DNA from 2 places in the Arthrobacter sp. U41 genome. Region 1 is predicted to be linked to the other one. Evidence: riboswitches for the same ligand, from Rfam matches in the RefSeq annotation. Region 1 holds a riboswitch; the other holds the start of a gene.
What was found. Region 1 has a riboswitch for cyclic di-AMP ahead of ASPU41_RS08885 (hypothetical protein). Riboswitches for the same ligand answer to the same signal wherever they lie in the genome.

Region 2: it holds a riboswitch for cyclic di-AMP, as region 1 does, so the genes downstream of both, ASPU41_RS16540 (M23 family metallopeptidase) here and ASPU41_RS08885 (hypothetical protein) in region 1, are expected to answer to the same signal.

The regions. Positions count from the first base shown of each region.
Region 1 is NZ_CP015732.1:1,904,866-1,912,089, reverse strand. Features, by position in the region: gene ASPU41_RS08895 (response regulator transcription factor) at 492-1,232, shown strand; gene ASPU41_RS08890 (sensor histidine kinase) at 1,236-2,870, shown strand; cyclic di-AMP (ydaO/yuaA leader) riboswitch at 2,975-3,133, shown strand; gene ASPU41_RS08885 (hypothetical protein) at 3,132-3,884, shown strand; partial or broken gene ASPU41_RS08880 (hypothetical protein) at 3,922-4,160, opposite strand; gene upp (uracil phosphoribosyltransferase) at 4,256-4,891, opposite strand; gene ASPU41_RS08870 (phosphatase PAP2 family protein) at 4,904-5,776, opposite strand; gene ASPU41_RS08865 (nucleoside deaminase) at 5,838-6,341, shown strand; gene ASPU41_RS08860 (DNA glycosylase AlkZ-like family protein) at 6,384-7,224, opposite strand, start outside.
Region 2 is NZ_CP015732.1:3,628,263-3,635,486, reverse strand. Features, by position in the region: gene ASPU41_RS16560 (M23 family metallopeptidase) at 1-585, opposite strand, end outside; gene ASPU41_RS16550 (four-helix bundle copper-binding protein) at 1,615-2,025, opposite strand; gene ASPU41_RS16545 (TlpA family protein disulfide reductase) at 2,203-2,859, opposite strand; cyclic di-AMP (ydaO/yuaA leader) riboswitch at 2,953-3,141, shown strand; gene ASPU41_RS16540 (M23 family metallopeptidase) at 3,150-3,944, shown strand; gene ASPU41_RS23770 (cytochrome c oxidase assembly protein) at 3,989-4,426, opposite strand; gene ASPU41_RS23765 (cytochrome c oxidase assembly protein) at 4,417-4,767, opposite strand; gene ASPU41_RS16530 (hypothetical protein) at 4,898-5,155, opposite strand; gene ASPU41_RS16525 (DUF3105 domain-containing protein) at 5,186-5,821, opposite strand; gene lgt (prolipoprotein diacylglyceryl transferase) at 5,818-6,726, opposite strand; gene ASPU41_RS16515 (multicopper oxidase family protein) at 6,739-7,224, opposite strand, start outside.

The DNA.
Region 1 (7,224 bases):
TAGGCGTGCATTCGACAACAGCGCTTCTCGGTATCAGCGGGTGGGCTGATCCAAAAAACTGCGGCTGCAGGTGCTGTTGAGTTCTTGTTCACAATTGAAGTGTGCAACGTAACAATGAAAACTTGCAAGTAACAATGGCTCAAAAAGTCCACAATGTGAGACGAAGCTCGGAATTGTAGTGCAGATCACAATTCTGGCAGGGCGGCCAAAAAACAACACTTCCTTGCGATTGGGCCACCAGCAGGGCGATGGTCGAATATTCTTCGCTACCGGGGGCCTTATCACCGCTTTCATTCACTGTAAATCGGAATGGCAAAACCGTTCGCCTACTTATCAATGGTTGTCTACCGTCCCACAGAGTGGACCCCGCATTCCGGAAAATTGCTGCCCCCGGACCGCTTCGGGGATGCCCAGCTCGCTAGGGTGGGATTCACAGGTGCCGCACAGGATCCCCAAAGGCGCGCCTAACCGTCAGATCGGAGAGTTGTCCCATGGCCACTTCGCACTCCATGACCAACAACCTCCCCCAGCTCACCCATCCGGATGGCTCCCCCATCCGTGCCCTGGTCGTGGACGATGAACCCAGCCTCTCCGAGCTCATGAGCATGGGACTGCGGATGGCGGGCTGGTCGGTTGCCGTCGCCGCAGACGGCCCCGAGGCAGTGAGGCTTGCCAAGGAGTTCCGCCCTGACGTGCTAGTGCTCGACGTGATGCTTCCCGGGTTCGACGGCGTTGAGCTGCTGGGCAGGATCCGCGCCTTCGCGCCGGAGGTGCCGGCCTTGTTCCTGACAGCCAAGGACGCCGTCCAGGACCGGATCACCGGACTGGCTGCCGGCGGGGACGACTACGTGACCAAACCGTTCAGCATGGAGGAAGTGCTGCTGCGGCTGCACCGGCTGGTCCAGCGCTCCGGAGTGGCTGCGATGGACACGGCCGAACTCGTCGTCGGGGATCTCGTCCTGAACATCGACACGCGGGAAGTACGGCGGGCCGGGGAAGAACTCCACCTCACGGCCACCCAGTTCGAGCTGCTGCGCTACCTCATGGAAAACCCGAAGCGAGTCGTCAGCAAAGCCCAGATCCTGGACCGGGTCTGGGACTACGACTTTGGCGGGCAGGCGAACATCGTGGAGCTCTACATCTCCTACCTCCGCAAAAAAGTCGATGCCAACCACCCGCCCATGATCCACACGGTGCGCGGGGCCGGCTACGTCCTGAAACCGGTGGACTGATCCGTGCCCGAACGCTCCGGCGAGATCCGCCCCTCCGGGCCCAACTGGCGCGACCCCTCCACGTGGCACCTGCGCACCCGGCTTGTCCTCGTCACCATGGCCCTGCTCGTGGCGATCTGCGGGGCCGTCGGCGTCGTCAGCTACGCCTCGATGGACTTCTTCCTGACCAGGCAGCTCGACACGCAGCTTGAGCAGGCCGAGGCCCGCGCCCGCGAGTTTGGCCGCTCCGGCCGCTCCGATCCCCTTGAGGCACGGGGCCAGGGCATCGGCACGCTGAACGCGAGGATCCACGACGACTCGGTCCGCAGCGCCGGCTTCCTCGCCGAGGACGCCTCCCGGGAATCCCTCACCGACGAGGATGACGAGGTTCTCCTTGAGCTCACCCCGTGGAGCGAGCCGGTTGACCGGACCCTGTCCGCCGGAGCGTACCGGCTGGTTGCCGCGGAGACCCCGGACGGCGACGTGATCGTGACCGGGCTGCCGCTCGCGGAAAAACAGAACACGCTGGCCTCCCTGGTCTGGACCATGGTGATCGTGTCCGCCGGCGGACTCGTGGTAATCGGCCTGGCCGGCACGGCGCTGATCCGCCGGACCATGAAGCCGCTCGATCAGCTCTCCGAGGTGGCGACGAAGGTCTCCCGGCTCCCGCTCGATGCCGGAGAAGTCGGACTCGCCGTGCGGGTGCCGGCGGCGGCAGCACATCCGGGAACCGAAGTGGGCAGCGTCGGCCATGCCCTGAACCTGATGCTGGACAACGTCTCCAACGCGCTGGAGGCCCGGCAGACGAGCGAGATGAAGGTCCGCCAGTTCGTGGCGGACGCCTCGCATGAGTTGCGCACTCCCCTGACCGCCATCCGCGGCTACACGGAGCTGATGCGGATGACCGAACATTTCACCCCCGACGGCCAGAAGTCCCTCGCCCGCGTGCAGAGCCAGTCCGAACGGATGACCACCCTGGTGGAGGACCTGCTCCTGCTCGCCCGGCTGGACGAGGGCCAGCCGCTGAAGCTCAGCGACGTGGACCTGACCCAACTGGCCGTCGAGACGGTGAGCGACGAGAAGGTGATTGCCCCGGACCGGATCTGGCACCTGGAGCTCCCGGAGGAGCCGGTGGTGGTTCGCGGCGACGCGACCCAGCTCCACCAGGTGCTGGCCAACCTGCTTTCCAACGCGCGAAAGCACACCGGACCCGGCACCACGGTCGTGACCGGAGTGAAGCGCACCGCGGACGGCAGCGCCGTGGTGACCGTGACGGACAACGGCCCGGGCATCGCCCCCGAGTTCGTGGACCGCGTCTTTGCGCGGTTCACGCGTGCGGACGCGTCCCGGAAGAATCCGGTGGCAGCCACGACGGCGGCACACGGACGGCGGCCGCTTCCCCGCCTTCCGCTGCACCCGCCGCGGCCTCCCCTGGCCGCCTCCGAGGCCGCTGCCGCCGCCACGGGTGCATCCTCCGAGGGAACCAGCGGGCTGGGATTGTCCATCGTGCAGTCAATTGTCGCGGCCCATGGCGGGACTGTCAGCGTGACGTCGGTCCCGGGCCGGACGGAGTTCACGGTGCGGCTGCCGGCGGCCCCGCCCGCCGCGGATGCGGCACGGCTGCGGGTCGGTGCGCAAGGCGCCGCCCCGCCGTCGTGATCTCTGTTATCGAAATGTGACTTAGGCGTCCAAGTCCTGTACGGTTTTTAGGGTGCGTCCATCACTGGGGCCGCATATCCGGATGTACGCCAAGCTCTGCCGCCTCCCGGATTCCGCTGCACCAGGCAGAGGCGGGGGACCCAGAGTTCCCGGGCATTTGCATCTTGCGCCCTTGGGGTGAAGCCGACACGTGAATTTCCGTGCGGCCGGGTGACCTCATCCGAACCCGACAGCTAACTCCGCAGGCGTTGAGAGGCGATCATGACTGATTCCAAGCCACAAACGCGCCCCGACGGCGCCGCACATCCGACCCGCACCAAGCCATCGCGCCACCGCGCTCAACCGGCCCAGCCCGCTTCGGCGCTGTCCCGGATTGCCGGCAGCGTAGGCTCCACCGGCCGCCGGGCCCCGGTTGTTCTTGCCGCCTGCACGGTCCTCGTGGGGGCCGGCGCAGCGGGCCAGGCGTCCGAGACAGCCGCCCACAAGGCCAGCGCGGAAGCTTCCACGCAGGCAGCCACGACGGCGGACCCGTTGACGCACCTCGATTTCGAACGCGTCCGGGTCGCTAACCAGGCCGTGATCCCCGCCGGCACCCCCGCGGCCCCCGCGGCCGAGGAGAAGCCTGCCGAAGCACCCGCCCCTGCTCCTGCTCCTGCACCGGCTGCCGCTCCCGCTCCCGAGCCCGCGCCGGCTCCCGTTGCCATCGATGACCCGGCCGGCGCGCAGGCTTACGCGGCCAGCCAGCTTGGCGCCTATGGCTGGGCCCCCGGCCAGATGCAGTGCCTGATGACGCTGTGGACCAAGGAGTCGGACTGGGAGACGACTGCCACCAACCCGAGCAGCGGCGCCTACGGTGTGGTCCAGTCCCTGCCGGCCGAGAAGATGGCCAGCGCGGGCGCGGACTACCGGACCAACTACCGGACCCAGATCAACTGGGGCCTGAACTACGTCAAGGAGCGCTACGGCTCACCGTGCGGCGCCCTGAACTTCCACTACGCCAACAACTGGTACTAACCGCCGGCACGGCCTGCGGCCCCTCCCCCCGGCGCGTCTAGCCGGGTCGGTGGGGGAAGTACTGCACCGCCCACTTGTTGCCGTCGGGATCGGCGAAATAGACGAAATGCCCCCAGCCCTGGACATCCACGCCGCTGACCTCCACGCCGCTGTCCTTGAGCTGCTTGTGGGCCGCTCGTCGAAGTCGGCGTTGAAGCCCACCTTGTTGACGTAGAAATCCTTCGCGCGGTCCACATCGGACACCGGGACAAAGACAAGTTCAAGTTTCCAGTCCATGGGGCTCAGGCTAGTTCCGGGGGGTCTCTTCCGGAAGGAAAATCTCAAGCGTGTGGAACCGGCCCCGAGGGCAGGTTCCGCACCAGGCGGCCGGGTTAGCCGGCCACGCCGTAGAGCCGGTCTCCGGCGTCGCCCAGGCCCGGCACGATGTAGGACTTTTCGTTGAGCTTCTCGTCGATCGAGGCGAGCACAATGGTCACGTTGGCGTCGGCGAGCTCTTCCTCCAGCTTCGCGAGGCCTTCCGGGGCGGCCAGCAGGCAGATGCAGGTGACGTCGGAAGCGCCGCGCTTGAAGAGGAACTTGATGGCCTCGCGCAGGGTGCCGCCGGTGGCGAGCATGGGGTCCAGGACGAAGATCTGGCGGTCCGTAAGGTCCTCGGGGAGGCGCTCGGCGTACGTGATGATGTCCAGCGTCTCTTCGTCGCGGGCCATCCCCAGGAAACCGACCTCGGCCGTGGGGACCAGCTTGGTCATACCCTCAAGCATGCCCAGTCCGGCGCGCAGGATCGGCACCACCAGCGGGGTGGGCTTGGTGAACGCGGTGCCGATGGTGGTGCTGACCGGGGTCTCGATGGTCACCGGTTCGGTGCGGACTTCGCGGGTTGCCTCGTACGCCAGGAGCGTGACGAGTTCCTCGGTGAGCTGGCGGAAGACCGGGGACGGGGTGTTCTTGTCCCGCAGAACGGTGAGCTTATGGGCGACCAGCGGGTGGTCCACAACGAGAGTGCGCATGGGTCAAAACTATCACCCGGCGGCCGGCGGCCCGCCCGTGGGACCGCGGGCGCCGACGTCGTCCTTGGTGGTGGCACCGCTCCCCGCGGCGTCCGCCCCCTCGCTGCCGGCGGCGCTGCCCGCCGGAGGATCGGCGCGGCCATCGTGGAGGTGCGCCGGGTTATCGAAGGTGGGCGCGGGGCCCGCGTGTTCCCGGTGGCGGATCACATGGAAGAGCCGGTGGGCGAGGATCACGATGCCCAGCCAGGCCAGGCCCAGCAGCCACGCGGCGATGACGTCGGTCATCCAGTGGTGCCCCAGGAAGACCCTGCTCAGGCCCATCGCCAGGACGAAGATCAGTCCCGCCGTGATCACGGCGACGCGTGCCCAGGTCTTTTTCAACTGCAGGCAGGTCAGGTACACCAGCACGCCGATGACCACCGTGGAGTTAAGGGCGTGTCCGCTGGGGAACGACGGAGAGGTCTCGTACGGCGGGACGGCGTTGATGAAATCGGGACGCGCGCGGCCCACGAGGTTCTTGCCGAACGTCGTGGCCGTGATGGACACGGCGGCGGCCCCGCAGACCAGGATGATCGGCCGCCAGGTGCGGTTCACCCAGGTGAGCCACGCGGTGAGGATGCTTGCCAGAATCGGCATGCCGATACTCCCGCCGACGTTCGTGAAGCCGGTGACGGCCACGTTCAGCTCAGGGTTGCGCAGGTCCTCCGCCAGGGCGAGTGCCGGTTTGTCCAGGTTCGCCAATCCAGCCTCGTCCACGACGCTGTCGTACACTTCAGCGCCCAGGAGCGCCAGAACGATCACGATCACGCCGCCCACGAGCATGGTGATCCAGAGGGCCGCGTAAGGGACAACCCACTTGCCCCAGCGATCAGTGAAGGCACTCACTGCTGTCTCCTGACTCCTCTTTGCTGCACAGCTTGCTTAGTACCGAAACTATCATTGAGCCATGACTTCCCCTGAGCCGCGCCATGCCGAATGGATGGGCCTTGCCCTCACCGAGGCGCGTGCCGCGCTGGCCACGGCGGACGTGCCGATCGGCGCCGTCGTCATCGGCCCCAACGGCACCGTGCTCGGCAGCGGGCGCAACGAACGGGAAGCCCTCGGGGACCCGACGGCGCACGCGGAGATGGTGGCCATCCGCGAGGCCGCCGCGCGTCTGCAGGAACTCAGCGCCCGTGGCGGGCAGGCCGGCGACGGCTGGCGTCTGGCCGACTGCACCCTGGTGGTGACGCTGGAGCCCTGCGCCATGTGCGCCGGGGCCGTCGTGCTGGCCCGGATTCCACGGGTGGTCTTCGGCGCGTGGGATGAGAAAGCCGGGGCCGCCGGCTCCGTGTTCGACATCCTCCGCGAGCGCCGGCTCAACCACTGGGTGGAAGTGTACGGCGGGGTCAGGGAGCAGGAGTGCGCGGCGCTGTTGCGGGACTTCTTTGCCGGGCACCGCGGCGCCTGAGCCCAAGGTCATCGCCGGCCCCCTTGCGGCGTCCCTGCCGCGCTAGCTGCCGGAGGCGGAGCCCGCTGCGGCTGCCTCGAGGTTGTCGATCCGCTTTTGCCGGGTGGCCGGTGAGTCGAGGCTGAAGGCCCGGAAATCGCCCAGGTCCTCGCGGATCCAGTCCTCGACCTCGGTGATCCGCCGGGTCACCGCAGGCGTGCGGCCATGGAACAGCCAGGGCACGATCCGTTCCCTGCCGGGATCGTACTGCCACAGCCCGATGATCCGGCCCCGGTCGACGATGGGATGGTCCGGGAGGTCCGCCTGCAGCGCCAGCGAGCCCAGGGCGTGCGTATGCCGGTCCTCCTCGTCCAGCAGGTCGGCGGCATTGCGCCGCAGCAGTGCGAGGGAGTCCGTTCCGGCGAGCAGTTGGATCTGCTCGCCGGCAGGTTCGTGGAACGCGGCGAGCCGTTCGACGTCGTCGGGCAGCATCCACAGCGTCTCCCCGGCGGCGGTGGGAACCTCCACCGCGCCCGCCTCGGCCAGCGACGCCTTGCTCTGGGCGACGGTGAAGGCCGTGAACCACTGCGACTGTTTGAAGGTGGCCCCTCCGGTCCAGCCAAGGTAGCGGCGGATCAGTTCGGTGCGGGCCTCATCCTCGTCCAGCGGGCTCGGCGGCAGGTCCCACAGTTCGTAGGCGTAGCGCTGCTGGTCGAGGCGGCCGTTGGCCGGGACCCGGCGGATCCGCCCCTGGGACTGCAGGATGCCCAGGGCCGTGGGCAGCGTGGTGGTGGCGCCTTTCTTCCTGCCTTCCTCGCCGAGGTTCCGCACGGACTCACCGAGTTCCTCCTTGAGCTGCCGCGGGTCCAGCGGGACGGCGGCTTCGGCGAGCGTATGCAGCACC
Region 2 (7,224 bases), 1.7 Mb from region 1:
GTCCCGGGTTCCGGCGGCGGCAGCATTCTGGGCCTTCAGGGCCTGTTCGGTGTGAGTGATAGTGTCCGCGGCTGCTGCGAGGTCGCCGGTGCCGAAGAAGAGGCTGAGGTCCTGGGGTACGCCTCCGCGCTTGTAGGCATCGGCGGCTATCTGTCCCACCATCTTCTGGCTCTCCGCCATCGCCTTCCGGTTTTGAGCCAGTTCGCGGTCTATGTCGGCCAGTGTCCGTTCGGCGGCAGATATGCGCAGAGTGTATGCATCGACTTCACGGGCCGCGGCTGCCACCCGGGACTGCGCTTCGGCGACCGTCTGCTCTGCCGCCGGCATCCGGGCCTGGTAGGTGGCAAGCTGCGAAGCGGTGGTAACGAGCGACGAGTCCACGAACTCCAAAGATTCTTGAACCTGTGCCGCTTGATCCTCCAGCTGCGACTGTGTGTCCTGCAGGTTTTCCGCCTGTGCCGCGGTGCCGCCCAGGGCAGTGAGCAGCAGACCGGCCACCAGGATCCGGGCGGCGAACCGGACCCGTCGGCGGCCGTGCGGTGGGACGGAGGACGGAGCCGGTACAACTCCGGAGATGGAACGCATGCTTGATGACCTTCACAGCAGGGGACCCGATCGAGACTACGGGACGTCTGCGTAAGGCCGGCAGATGGTGCCGGGTGACACGCCGGAGGGATGCTGGGGGAATCATTCCATCGTTTCCGGGTCGGCGGTCGCCGCCGGGGACGGACGGTATCCCGACACGCAAACATATCTGCTTTGAAACCGCGGGCGCGTATCTACGATGAAGTTACGAAGTAACGAAGTAGCGCCGTCGGCTTCGGCAGCGGCCAAGCGCAGACCGACCGGTATTGTTTGAGTAGTCCCAGAGTCCAAACCCGCCGGCTCTCCGGAGGACGAAATCGGGCCGGGTCAGGGATCCTGATTCACGTCTCGACAACCGACAAGGAAACACTCCGTCATGAGCACCGGCTCTGGAAGTACCCGCATACGCCGCCAACCGGCTCCTGCTCATTGTCATGACCCGGCAACGGGCGACAATCTGGCGTGGTGGCGAATTTGATGGCAGCGTTTCTGGTCCGCGGGCTCACGGTCCTGACTGTTTCGCCGTCGCCGTCTCCGGCCCCGGGCGATGGGGGGCTGCGTACTGGCCTGACCGCTGACCAGATTACGCCCGGACTTCTTGGCTTCGTGATGACGGCCTTCATGGTTATCGCCGTCATTCTGCTGATGGTGTCCATGACGCGGCGAATCCGGCGTGTCCGCTACCGCGGGCAGCTCAGTGACGCCGCAGAAGCAGGCGGCACCGCAGAGGTAGCGCCGGCTTCACCCGCTGTGAACGCTGAGCGCCCAGGCCCAGGCCCCGAGTAGACGCGGCTGCGGCACCGTGCCTGAAGGGGCTGCGCCGGACGCACAGAGCGTACCCGTTGCCTTACCCGGTCCCTGGCCAGCCTTAATGACCTCAGGAGCCATGCCGGGACCGTTGCCGGGCATCACGTAACCTTATCCGGACTGAAGATGAACTTCCGCCCGGATCTGTCGTGGGCGCATTGTTCAGGCCCGCGGTGTCCGTTGCCTGCCATGCTTTTGGACTCCGGCGCGGATCGCTGGTGATCAGGCCAGGACTGCCAGAAGGTCTGTGCAGGAGGCTTGGCACCTGCGGCAGGCCTCTGCGCAGATCCTGCAGTGTTCGTGCATACCGGCGTGCTTCTCGCATTCCTCGGCGCAGGCGGCGCATGCAGCCCGGCAGGCCTCAAGAACGGTGCGGATGATGTCGGCGTTGGTTCCGGTCCGGCGGGACAGAATGCTGCCGGTCGCGGCACAGATGTCAGCGCAGTCCAGATCCGTGCGGATGCACGTGGTCAGATCGGCGACCATGCTCTCGCCCAGGCAGGCGTCGGCGCAGGCCGTACAGGCCTGGGCACATTGAAAGCATGCGGCGATGCATTCGGCGAGCTTGTCCTTGTCGATTCCACCAAGCTCCCCTGGGTAGGCGTCAAGCATCGCAACGATGTGATGGCTCATGGTGTTGCTCCTGTCGCTGGTGGTGAGGCGGGCAGCGGGCTGGCGCCGGCTGCCCGCCTCCACAGTAACCCTGCCGCCCTTGCACACCAACGGCCCGCCAGCGCGGGCAGTTTCACCAGGGCCTTCCGATGCCGATGCGCTTCTGGGCCCCGGGCATCCGGGGCAACCGATTCCTGGCTAGCCTCCGGCTACGGCGCCGGTGATGAGGGATTTGAGGATGCTTTGATCGGCCAGGCCCAGGATCCTGGCGGCGACCCGTCCCTGTTTGTCGAGTACGAGGGTGGACGGGACCGCCTGCGGTGGTACGTACTGGGTCATGGCCAGCAGGATGCCGCCGTTTTTGTCCTGCATGCTGGGGTAGGTGATTCCGAAGGTCCGTTCGAAGGCGACAGCGGCTTCCTCGTCGCGGACGTTCAAGCCGTAGAACAGGACGTTCTGTGGTTTGAACTCGTTCCAGAGTGCTTCCAGCCGGGGCGCTTCGAGCCGGCACGGGGCGCCTGCGGCGTACCAGAAGTTCAGGACGATCACCTTTCCGGCCCAGTCGCCGGAGTTAACGACCGTCCCGTCGTACTGTTCCCCCGTTACTGCCACCGGCGGCTTCCGCTCGGCGGCGGCATATTCGGTGACGGAGCCGTCCCCGGCGATGTAGTTCTTGTTGTCGCCGGCTTTGGCCTGCTGGGCGAGGGGATCGCCGGAGGCGCATCCTGCAAGAACCGGGGCGGCCAGGACGCCCAGAAGAGCTGAGGACAGCAGACGGCGCCGGGAGAAACCCGGCATTGTCTCCGGAGCCAGGGGAGCGGCGTCCGACGGTGTCGGGAGGCTAGGTTTATGCATGGCTATCCTTTGATAACGGAATTGTAACTTCGAGGCCAGGCTGGATAGAGTTGACGCAATACATACCCCGCACGGGTATGCGTGAGGCCGCTTCGCCAAACCCCGCCGGCGGTCCATGAACTTTCAGTCTTTTGGCGGGGGCGGAGGACCCTCAAACGGCGCCATAGCGCGCCTTGGGGTGAAGCCGGCCCTGTGAGTCCACGCCTGTGGGACGGCTTGCGGGGCGGGCCGGAGATTCCACTCGTCCGAATCCGACAGCTAACTTCGCCGGCGCTGAGAGGACACGCGTTTTGCCTTCCCACCGTATACACGGCCGCCGCCGTGCCGTTCCCACGTCTTCGCCTGCCCAGGGGCGGCGCCGGGCCGCCGTCCTTACGCCCGCCGTCCGGGGAAGCCGCGGGCAGCGGCTGGGCGCGGCCGCGACGGTCACGGGGTTGATTGCCATGACGGTGCTCTCCGCGGCGCAGGCAGATCCGGACCGCTTGGACGCCGACCGGGAACGCCCCGCCGCCTCGGCAACGGCAGTTGAACAGCCGGCGGTCACGGCCGACGCAGGCGCCGGCCTGGCCTTTGACCGGCCCGCCGTCCGCTCCTCACCTGCACCGAGGGCATCACCGGCACCGAACGTCCAGTCGGCCCGGACTCCGGCAACGACCGGGCCGGGCGCTGGCCAGGCTGCGGCGTCCGTTCCTGGCGTGGGGTTGCGGGCGCCGTTGTCCTCCGTGAATGTCAGTTCCCCCTTCGGTCTCAGGGTGAACCCGCTGACCGGGGCATCCGGGGAGTGGCATACCGGGATCGACTTGACCGGGGCCTGCTCCACCGCCGTCTTCGCCGCCGGAGCCGGGACGGTGCTCGAGGCGGGTTGGAGCCAGTACGGCGGCGGAAACAGGATCGTGTTGGACCACGGCAACGGCTTGAAATCCACGTATAACCACCTGGCGAGCATCGGTGTCTCGGTCGGGCAGGTCGTCGCTGGGGGCGCGTTGATCGCCGGTGTGGGGACGACGGGAAACTCCACCGGCTGCCATCTCCATTTCGAGGTTATGGTCAACGGCCGGACGGTCAATCCTGCCGCATTCATCTGAGAGGGCTTTCCGCGGCTCCCGGACAAACGGGGCGGGGGATGGTTTTACGCATCGCTGTTGCCGGGGCGTGTGTGTGCGCCGTTCAGGTGTTCACGGTTCAGTGCTTCCAGCTGATCGTCGGTGAGGCTGTCGAAGGAGATAGCTTCGCTCCGGTCGCTGCGGGCGAACCGGACGAACATCAGGATGATCAGGGGAACGTCGACGATTTCGGCCAGGAACCACAGCAGGTCCCCGGCGAGCTGCTGGTCCCGCAACGCCTCGGGCAGCCAGCCAGGGTGCCCGGCCAGGGCCTGGGTTGCCCCGTCCAGGATCTGCGGACTGATCCGCATCATGATCCCGGGCACGGCGTCGGCGACGAGTTCGATGAACACGTAAATGAATTCGACGATGATGAGCGCACTGACGGCCTTGGCCGGTCCGTCCTCGATGATCGGTACGACCATCAGCAGTCCTGTCAGCGGAACGAGAACGGTCAGGGCCACGTCCCACAGCGGGTCCGTCCGCAGGGGAGGAACAGCGGAGTCAGGAAGACGGTGAACATTCCCAGGCCCAGCAGCGCCGCAACGGCGGTGTTGCTCAATGACCGCATCACCGGGTGGTCCAGGAATGATCCGAGCCGCTCCACGCCGTCCGGTCCCAGCGTCTCGCGGGCCAGTGTCAATGGTTTGCCGGCGGTGACGAGCAGCGGGACGATGAACAGGTATGAGGTGATCTTCAGCGTGAAGACCCAACGCAGGTCGTGGCTGTAGACACCGGTAAACCCGAAGCTGAGCAGCGCGAAGCTGCCCAGGCCCAGGACGTAGACGTCAGGGTCCGCCACCACGGCCAGCGGATCCCGCGCCGCCTGGCGGCGCCACGGCCGCGGGCATAGAGCAGGGCTGCGGCGGCCAGCAGAGCAAGGGCCGGCCAGTTCAGGGTCCAGGAGGTCAGGACAACATCCAGGGGCGGCATGCTCAGCGCTTTTTCGTCTCGGTGCGCCCGGCGAGAACTGCGCCGATGAGGATCAGCACACCACCGGTGGGGTAGCCGATGAAAATGTCCTCGGTGAGGCTGGGCCCCTGCCCGGTAGCGGCCAGGTGGGCGATCCAGTGGCTGATGGCGACCAGCGCGCCGGCGGCCATAAGAACCTGTCCGATCCGGACGAACCGCCTGTGCCGGCGGTAGCCGGACTCGGCGTCAGCCGGTGTTTTGGGCTTGTGGAACTTCTTCATGCGGTTTCCTTTGCGTGACGCGTGGTGGGCTTAGCCGTTGGTTCCGCCGGTGCACGCGGCGCCGGGTTCCGGTGCCTTCGGGGACTGGGCGTAGGCGCCGATGAAAGCGGCGATCCGCGGGTCCCCGGCGTCCTGCAGGTCCAGCCGGGTGCCCCAGGCGGTGGCGGTGACCGGGGTGCTCTGGTCGTTGTCCGGGCTGAGCAGGAGATAGGGTTCGGCCTTGGCGAGATCGGTGAGCTTGGTGATCTCTGCCGCCGGCAGGTCCGGTTTGTAGGTCAGCCACACAGCGCCGTGTTCGAGGGAATGGACGGCGCGTTGTTCGCTGACCGGTTCGGTGTAGACTCCGCAGTTCGTCCAGACCGGCGCATGGTCACCTCCGACGCCGGGCTCCTGGGGATAGGCGACTGCAGTCTGGACGTGGTTGCGGGACAGCCCGGTGTACGTCTGGACCCCGTCGATGGGTTTTTTTGCAGCTTCGGCGGCTGCGTTCTTCTCCTGTATGAAACCGCTGACGACGAGGGCCACAGCGGTAATGATGATCGCCAGGACCAGGCCGAAACTGCCGTAGACCAGGAGGTTCCATTTGCGTTGCTTGGCTTTCTGCTGGGCCCGGACGGCGGCCAGGACGGCCTCGTGCTCGGCGCGGCGCTTTCCGGCGTTACTCATGTGTTGGTCCTTTGGATGGGTTCGGCAGGATCGGTGCGCGGATCGGGCGAGCGGGTGCCGACTTCTGAGCGCGACCGAGACCGGAGGGCCTGGAAGAGGGCTATGCCTGCGAGGAAGAGCAGGCCTGAGACCCAGGTGTTCACGCGCAGCCCCAGGATGGTGTTGGCGGGGTCGGAGCGCATCAGTTCGAAGACGAAACGCCCGGCGGTGTAAAGAACGACGTAGAGCGCGAACACCGAGCCGGCACCAAGCTTGTATCTGCGGTCCAGGAACATCAACAGCGACGCGGCGCCCAGGCACCAGAGCGATTCGTAGAGGAAAGTGGGTTGGAAGTAGCCCAGCACTTCCGGTGCGCCGCCGGGCCCGGTTACCGCCTGGCCGGTGGCCTGGTTCATGTTATGGATCTGGAGTTTCCAGGGCAGATCTGTCGGGGCGCCGTAGAGCTCGTTGTTGAACCAGTTCCCCCACCTCCCCAGGCCCTGGGCGATCAGCAGGCCCGGGGCGGCCGCGTCCACAAATGCCGTGAAGGGCACCCCGGCACGCCGCGCCCCGATCCAGGCGCCGACAAGGCCCAGGGCGACGGCCCCCCAGATCCCGAGGCCGCCCTCCCAGATCCGGACCGCGCCCCACGGGTCCTTGCCCGGCCCGAAATAGAGCTGGTTGTCGGTGATGACATGGTAGAGCCTGCCGCCGACGATGCCGAACGGCACCGCCCAGGCCACGATATCCAGGGTCTGGGCAGTGCTGCCGCCCCGGAACCGCAAGCGGCGGGCAGTCAGCCAGACACCGGCAACGATGCCGGCCAGGATGGCGAGGGCGTAGAAGCGGATGGTCAGCGGCCCCAACGCGAAGGCGCTCACGGTCGGGGAAGGGAAGAACAGTTCTGTCACGACAGGGGTGTTCATGGTCGGGGTCCCTTATTTGATGTAGGAGAAGACGCCCATCATGCCGCGTTCGGCATGGTAGGCGTTGTGGCAGTGGGTCAGCCACTGGCCCGGGTTATCGGCGTCGAAGACGACCGTGACGGTCTGCTTTGGCCGGACGATGACGGTGTCTTTGCGGGCGCCACCGTCGCCGACCTGGAAGGTGTGTCCGTGCAGGTGCATGGGGTGCCACATGGTGGTGTCGTTGATGAACTTCACTTCGACCCGTTCGCCGGCTTTGATGTCGAAGGCATTCTGGAAGGGCTTGTCCATGTCGAAGCGGTTTCCGTTGATGCCCCAGTCGTATTTCTCCATGCCGCCGGTGAGGTGCAGTTCGTGGGTACGGTCAGGCGTTTTGGCGGGCAGGACGACGTCAGGGGCTGCCTTGAGCTGACCGCCGTCGACTACCGTGCCTTCGAGCTTGTTCGGCAGGGTGGCAGGGAGAGGCTGTTTGCCCGTGCCGGTGCTGATGAAGCCCAG